Regions from separate parts of the Neobacillus sedimentimangrovi genome, predicted to be linked through region 1. Evidence: a T-box and tRNA genes for the amino acid it is inferred to sense, from the RefSeq annotation. Region 1 holds a T-box; the other holds one or more tRNA genes.
The links. A T-box is a leader RNA that pairs with one kind of tRNA and senses whether it is charged. The one in region 1 lies ahead of proS (proline--tRNA ligase), so its partner is inferred to be a tRNA-Pro.

Region 1 (4,219 bases):
TAGAAAAACTCTGGTTTATAGATGAATCCAATACCTTTTTAAGATCGTTCCATCTTCTTTCATAAAATCTGTATCTGGAATCCCCCCATTTTTCAAAATAGTTTTTTCTGAACCTATATTTTTGGCATCACAGACTAAAAGTACTTTTTCTAAAGCTAATTCTTTTGCTTTTTCCAAAGATAAAGATAAAAGTTTTGTCGCATATCCTTTTCGCCTCTCAGATGGGCGAATTCCATAACCAATATGTCCTCCAGAATTGAATAAGCTTTCTGTTAGTTGATGACGAATATTAACGACACCAATCACTTTTTTGTTTTCATTCACTAACCAGAAAGTAGAAGATGGAACCCAATTGGAAGGAATATTTTTTCCCTGTTCGGAATCAAGTAAAAACTGAATCATAGCTTGAAAATTGGAACGGTCTTCACTTATCACCCATGGAATCATCACCTCCCCACTTTCTTTCCATTCTTTATAAAATGCTAGATATTCAGATTCATAATCCATCGATGGTCGAATGAGAAATAATTGCTCCATTAAAGATCACCTTCTAAAATTTCATATAAAATATTGTTATTCGCTATGACGGAAAAAAATCCTGTACAAATTACCGAAATGAAAGGAACAACGAAAAAATGTCAGAAGAGTGATCAATATTTATTGGACGAGAAAATAGAGGTTGATTGTAAATAGAAAATGAGAGTATCTCCTATATTTACTCTAAACCTTATGTGTTGATTTTTTTAAAGACACTTCCCTTTCCAATGTCATAGTAAAATTCATCAATAATATCCAATTCAACGTCAAAAAAAATGCTGAGCCCTATTAGGTCATTTTTAGTACCTTTTGGGTCAGCATTTTTTCATTCATTACGCTAGTTATGCTCCTAGCCTTCGTCTATACAATTTTAATACGCTTTTGCCCAATAAACCATTTTGTCAGCGTCTTTTCCACAGCAGACACATTGGTCAGATAATTTTTCTTGTTCGAAAGGAATACAACGTGAAGTAGCTCCTGTTTCTTCCTTAATTTTTTCTTCACAAGCCAACTCGCCACACCACATAGCCTTAATGAAGCCTGGTTTTGATTCCAGTGTTTCCTTTAATTCATCTAGTGTGTAAGCAACCGAAGTTCTTTCTTCACGATGCTTAAGAGCCTTATTATACAAATTGGATTGAATCTCATCTAATAGAGAAACAAGCTGTTCTTCTAATTGATCCATTGGAACAACCACTTTTTCTAACGTATCCCTGCGAACCAATACCACTTGTTTGTTTTCAATATCTTTTGGTCCAACCTCTAAGCGAACTGGAATTCCCTTCATTTCATACTCATTAAATTTCCAGCCTGGCTTTTTGTCACTAGCATCGATATCAACACGTGCCACTTTCGCTAATGAATTTTTCAAATCATAAGCAAAATCAAGTACTCCTTCTTTATGTTGAGCAATTGGAACAATCATTACTTGAATTGGTGCTGCTTTTGGCGGAATCACTAAGCCTCGGTCGTCACCGTGAACCATGATTAAAGCACCGATTACGCGAGTTGTGAAGCCCCATGAAGTTTGATGTACATATTGAAGCTTCCCGTCTTTGTCTGTGTACTGGATACCAAACGCTTCAGCAAAACCTGTACCAAAATGGTGAGAAGTTCCGGACTGCAATGCTTTACCATCATGCATTAAGCTTTCAACTGTGAACGTCGCTTTTGCTCCAGCAAATTTTTCCTTTTCCGTTTTTTGTCCTTTTACTACTGGAATCGCCAGAACGTTTTCAAGTACATCGGCATAAACGTTTAGCATGCGAATCGTTTCTTCCATCGCCTCTTCGTCGGTCGCATGTGCCGTATGTCCTTCCTGCCATAAGAACTCCAATGTACGTAAGAATGGACGAGTTGTTTTCTCCCAACGGACAACATTGGCCCATTGATTATACAATTTAGGCAGGTCTCTATACGAATGGATAATATTTTTATAATGCTCACAGAATAAAACTTCTGAAGTTGGACGGACAACGAGTCGTTCAGCTAATGGTTCGGAACCACCTTGGGTTACCCATGCCACTTCAGGAGCAAATCCTTCCACATGGTCTTTTTCTTTTTGAAGTAAGCTTTCAGGAATAAATAATGGCATGTAGACATTTTCATGCCCTGTTTCTTTAATGCGGCGGTCTAATTCATTCTTAATATTTTCCCATAAAGCATAACCATATGGACGAATAATCATGGAACCGCGTACACTAGAATAATCAATTAAATCTGCTTTTGTGACAACATCTGTATACCACTGTGCGAAGTCTTCATCCATTGCTGTTATATCTTTTACAAATTCCTTAGCCATTTTGACACCTCATTTTTTGTTTCTTTTAGATTTAGCTCAAATTGCGTAGCGCTTCTGCTACAACATATAAAAAGACCTTGATCCTAAAAAGGGACCAAGGTCTGGCGGTACCACCCTAAATTCATAAAGCTTACACTTTACACACTTGGCATGATAACGGATTGGATCCGCTTGTATCTTCAAATTACTATCCGATACAGAACTCAGAGGCAGGTTCAAATGAGTATCTTAAGAAACCTCCCACCAAATGGTTTCCTCTCTTGGTAAGATGCCTTCATTTTACTAATCCTCGTCATTGTTTCAACATTATTTTTGAAAAAATTATATATTTCCCAATACGAAAAGTCAATTGCTATAGAGGAATATTTTTCTTTTACTACCATCATTATTATCCAAATAAGAAATGGTTCATACATCTTTCCTCCATCCAATCGATCAGATAAAATGCTTTTAATAATATTTCATGGGAGGGCTTGCATGAGCGAAAAAGAAAAAAACGATTTCGATAAGGAAGAAGAGAAACAAATTCTACTGGATTATTTGCGCATGCAAAATGAAGCCTTAAAACGCATCTACAAAAAGGTACTGGAAAAAGAGGAAGATAAATAAATGTTTTATTCAAAACCAATTAGCAAGCCTTCATCACTGGCTTGTTTTTTATTGGATAAAATTAGAATTTTGATAATTGACACTATTTTCACTTTGATTTATAGTTTAACAGGTGAATAGTTCAACAATTTAACTAATTTATTGAAAAGGGGTGTTCCATTGGATGTACAAACCATTCAAAAATTAATCGACCGCTATATTAGTCTCTCCTTTCAGGTTCATAAAAAAGCGGAGAATTTAATCAAATGTCAACTTGGGAATGAATTAACCAATGATCAACATTATGTATTAAGATACATTTTCCAGTCCGGAGAATGTACTTCCACCGAATTAGCGGAAGTATTTGAAGTGAATAAAAGCGCTATTACGGCCATCATTAACCGGATGACGGACAGAGGCCTGATCAAAAGAACACGGAATGAAAATGATCGGAGAGTCGTTTACTTAACATTAACAGTAGAAGGAAAAGAGCTTTATCAAAAGGCACAGGAAAAGATCCATCAACTAGTTGAGTCCATCATCACCCAATTTGACGAAGCCGAAATCACTCAATTTATCTATACTTATGAAAAATTAGCCCAAGTGTTAGAAGACAAGAAAAACGAGGAACTGGAGGAATAAACTCATGAGAGCGATAATTAGAGGCAAATGGTTCGTTCTTATCGCATGGATTGTTGTGATTGTGGGGTTATTCATGGCAGCTCCTAATATGGAAACGCTTGTCCGGGAAAAGGGACAGATTTCGGTACCAGATGGATATTCTTCCACCCTAGCTGAAAAAATTCTGAAAGATGTCCAATCATCTGAAAATAAGGGCAGTAACCTTCAAACCGCGCTCGTTTTCCATAGTGACAAAAAGCTGACAGAGAATGATTATGACAAGGCAGAAAAAGCGGTAAAAGAACTGGAAAAACAAAAAGATAAACTAGGAATTACAGAGATCCTCACCCATTTTCAACAGGAAGAATTAAAGGATCAACTTGTATCAAAGGATGGCAAAACGATCCTTGTCTCTCTTCAGGTAACCTCCAATGGGCGAGAAGCAAAAGAAATAGTCAAAGACCTAAATGAGGCCATTAAAGATTACGACATTGATCATTATTTTACTGGAAGCTGGATCATTAGCGAAGATCTCGTTACGAACTCTCAAGAAGGAGTAAAAAAGACGGAAGGGATTACCATCATATTCATTCTGTTCGTTTTATTGCTTGTCTTCCGCTCAGTTATTGCTCCCATTATTCCATTAATTACCGTCGGTTTTAGTTATTTAGC
Region 2 (4,219 bases), on a different contig from region 1:
AAAGTCTAACAAAGACATGAAAATCAACATTCTAGATTTTTGAAAAAGTGAGTATTTCACAATTGATGTTTTAAAGTTAAACGAATCATAAATAAGCTCCTATTACATGTTAGAGATTGAGGTTAATTCTAATTTCCCGTATCTTAATTCCCCTCCAAAATTCATGACACGATATACTTTTTTAATTCTGCTTGAAAAAATAATTGTAAAATGGACAAGTTACCTACAACTTGTCCAAGCTTGAACATATATTTATTCTAACCCATTAAATTTTCCTTCTTTATAAAAGCGGTCATTACCGCTTTTTTTTATTCCATTTTTTCATTCTTTTATATTCATGTTAAAACATTAAAACCTAACAAAATCTTGAAAATCAGCCATTTAGGATTTTTGAAAAAGTGAGTATTTCACAGCTTTAAGATCAAATGAATCATAAATATGCCCCTATTACATGTTAAATATTGAGCTTATGTCTATTTGCCGTATTTTAATTCCCCTTTACAAATCATGACACGAAATACTTTTTTGATGCTGCTTGGGAATAATAAAGATGTAGGATAATATGATGGGGCTGGATACTGATGGGATTAAAAGTTATAAAATGGCTCTATAACTTAATGAAGGTAAGGCAAAAAATATTCATACCATTTGTCCTTTTATACATTTTATTAGCCGCTTTAGGGATTTATTTGATTGAACCAAAAACATTTGAATCCTATTTGACTTCGATTTATTGGGTTATTACTGCCATAGCAACAGTCGGTTTTGGTGATTATGCACCTGAAACGGATCTCGGTAAGGTTTATACCATTTTCCTCTATATAACAGGAATTGGATTATTAAGCTTGTTTATAGGGAGATTCATAAATTCTGTTTATTTAATCGATAAAATGAAGATTGGAGGAAAAATGAAGTACACTGGTGAAAATCATATCATCCTTATTGGCTGGAGTACAAAATCGAAATTAGCCATTCGAGAAATTCTTAAGTCCGATAAAAAAATTGATATTGTCATCATCGATGAATTAGAAAAAGCTCCATTAACCGAAGAACGGCTGTACTACATCCGAGGCGATGCTACGGCAGAAGAAACGTTACTGAATGCAAATTTGCCAAAAGCAAAAGGTGTTATCATATTTGCCGATCAATCTCTTAGAGAAAATATTACTACGAAAGATCCATTATTTGTAGACGGGAAAACCTTATTAATAGCCACTGCCATCTCAACCATTGAAAATAGATTAGATAGAGAAATTCACGTGACAGCCGAGGTCATTAATGAAAAACATATTCCATTATTTAAGTATGTGAAAGTGGATGAATTTATCCCATCCCAAGAAATGATTTCGCATGCAGCTGTCCGGTCATTATTTTCTCATGGGGTTACAAATATGTACTCTGAATTGATGAGTACAAAATATAATGAAACGATGTATGAAATCCCGAAACGTGGTGAATGGAAAACATACAGGGATGCATTCATTGACTTATTAAATAATGGAGCTACTTTAGTCGCGGACCGTGGTGACTTACATATTAACCAAAAGTTGGATCAATTTATTCCAGATAACGCCCAATTGTTTGTGATCTGTGATAAGGAAACATTCGAGAAATTAAATCCTAATAATTCTATGAATTAATCTTCCTTCTTTAGGAAGAAAAATAATTATTTGGGATCAGATCAATATTTTGGTTGATGAAAATTGGAAATCTTTATATAATTTAATTAAGGAAAAATCGGGAAGTAGCTCAGCTTGGTAGAGCACTTGCATGGGGTGCAAGGGGTCGCAGGTTCGAATCCTGTCTTTCCGATATATTTTTTTTACAAAGAAAGCCATTCTTTTCCTTAAAGACTGGCTTTTTATTTTTTTATATTTCGTATTTTTATCATTTACATATCTTCATCTGGAATCTGTCGTTTTATCACCAACACGAAATCCTACAGACAATCGATAAAATCGGAACATGCGAAAAAATAGGTTTCATGAACTCCATCTCTTTTCATAAAGCCTTGAAGAAAGATTATTTTTGGTAAAAGGAGAGATCATTTTGATTACCAACCAATCTATAAATATTAAAGAATTAACAACAAAACAGGAATGGATGGATGCCTTCCCTGTAATGAAACAGCTCCGGACACATTTGGACGAAGAAAGTTATCTCAAGCTCGTAGAAGAAGCAGTACAAAAAGAAGGCTACAGAATGGTTGCCTTATATGAAAATGGAAAAATAGTAGCTGTCAGTGGCTTCATGCCAATGATTACCCTTTATAATGGAAAATTTATTTGGGTATGTGATCTCGTTACAGATTCTTCCCAACGTTCAAAAGGGCATGGGGAAATACTCTTATCCTATATTGAAAATTGGGCTAAAGAAAATGGCTATCCGATTATCTCCCTTTCATCCGGTCTTCAGCGGAAAGACGCTCATAGATTTTATGAAGACAAAATGAACTACGACAAGGTTAGCTATGTATTTTTAAAAAGACTTAATTAATCATTTCTTCTTTATGGAAAAACCCAAGCCGCCAATTCTACAATTGGCGGTTTTTGATTTGGTTGTACATCCATGATCGATTTTTTCCCACCCTTCATGAAGGGCAAATCCATTGCTATAATCGAAACATAATGACAAATAATATAACATTATGAATTCACGTTCGAATACACAGAATCTTCCTCTTGTTCAGCGTTATCCTCCCATCCTTTACATACATCAACCCATTCCTTGGCGGATGAATATTGAAAAATTTCTTCACATGTTAATTCAATGGCAGAGTTTGAACTGCCACAAGCAGGAAATACCGTCTCAAAGCGTTTCATAGAAATATCTAGGTAAACATCCAGTGGATTCTTCAGTCCAAATGGACATACACCTCCGATAGCATGTCCAGTCTGTTCGAGAACTTCTTCAGGACTGAGAAAACGCGCTTTAAAACCAAATGTTTGCCGGAATTTCTTATTATCGATTTTCGCATCACCGGCAGTGACTACTAAAATTGCCTTGTCTTCTTTCCCTCTAAAAGATAACGTTTTGGCAATTCGTGCTGGAATAACGCCAATGGCCTTTGCTGCCAACTCTACTGTTGCACTTGAGGTTGTAAACTCCATTACATCCTTCTCCCTGCCCCACTGATTTAAATGTTCCTTCACACTCTCCAAAGACATTGACATTGCACCCTTTCCTAATTGAAATTATGTAGTATCATACCATATTTCCACAATTATACAAACTATACGTTTTAACATCTTTAAATTAAAGTATAGGATGGATCCGTCCTATAAATTTTCTCTGTTAAATCTGTTAAATATTCTGTAATATTAAGATAGTTTTAGTTTCATAGGAGGGATAATTTGAACACGCAAGGAGCCATCATGCCCTACCCTCGTGCTAAGGGGATCTTACTAGTTATTATTGCCGCCATCTTTTGGGGAGTTTCAGGAACAGTTGCTCAATACTTGTTTCACCATAAAGGTTTCACAACAGGCTGGCTTGTTGTGATCAGACTAGTTTTTTCTGGCGCAGGTTTATTATTTTTTGCCCAAACAATGGGAAAACAAAATATTTGGCATATATGGAAAAATAAAAAGGATTTATTTCAGTTAATTACGTTCGGAATCTTTGGGATGTGGGGTGTACAGTACACCTACTTTGCAGCGATTGAACACGGAAATGCTGCAACAGCAACTGTCTTGCAATACTTGGCACCCGTCATTATCGCTAGTTTTCTTTGTCTTCGAGGAAAGACATGGCCAGCCAAACATGAATTGACTGCTATATTTTTAGCCTTGGGCGGAACTTTTCTTCTTGTGACTAAAGGCAATATCCAAGCTTTATCCATTTCTGTTCCAGCATTTGTGTGGGGAGTGCTTTCAGCATTTGCCCTTGCCTTTTATACCCTTTATCCGGCAAACCTGCTTTCAAAATGGGGCTCCCTTATTACTGTTGGCTGGGGTATGATGATCGGTGGTATAGCTTTTAGTTTCTTCAGCCCCCCATGGCAATTCCAAGGGGACTGGTCCTTATCCTCATTTGCATCCGTTGTATTTGTCGTCATTTTTGGAACATTAATCGCCTTTTTCTGCTATATGGAAAGCATGAAATATATTAGTGCATCGGAAGCGAGCCTTCTAGCCTGCGTAGAGCCAATGTCTGCGGCATTTTTAGCAGTAGCTTGGCTTGGAGTTCCATTTGGATTCATGGAATGGATTGGATCCAT

Region 2: it has a tRNA-Pro gene. The T-box ahead of proS (proline--tRNA ligase) is inferred to sense a tRNA for this amino acid. The anticodon was not compared.

Annotation. Positions count from the first base shown of each region.
Region 1 is NZ_JAAFZF010000011.1:23,890-28,108, forward strand. It holds gene GZA11_RS06060 (GNAT family N-acetyltransferase) at 16-537, opposite strand; gene proS (proline--tRNA ligase) at 908-2,338, opposite strand; T-box leader at 2,425-2,643, opposite strand; gene GZA11_RS16885 (hypothetical protein) at 2,816-2,947, shown strand; gene GZA11_RS06070 (MarR family winged helix-turn-helix transcriptional regulator) at 3,107-3,568, shown strand; gene GZA11_RS06075 (MMPL family transporter) at 3,573-4,219, shown strand, end outside.
Region 2 is NZ_JAAFZF010000001.1:231,135-235,353, forward strand. It holds gene GZA11_RS01165 (potassium channel family protein) at 582-1,640, shown strand; tRNA gene GZA11_RS01170 (tRNA-Pro) at 1,739-1,812, shown strand; gene GZA11_RS01175 (GNAT family N-acetyltransferase) at 2,104-2,496, shown strand; gene GZA11_RS01180 (YbaK/EbsC family protein) at 2,646-3,167, opposite strand; gene GZA11_RS01185 (DMT family transporter) at 3,354-4,219, shown strand, end outside.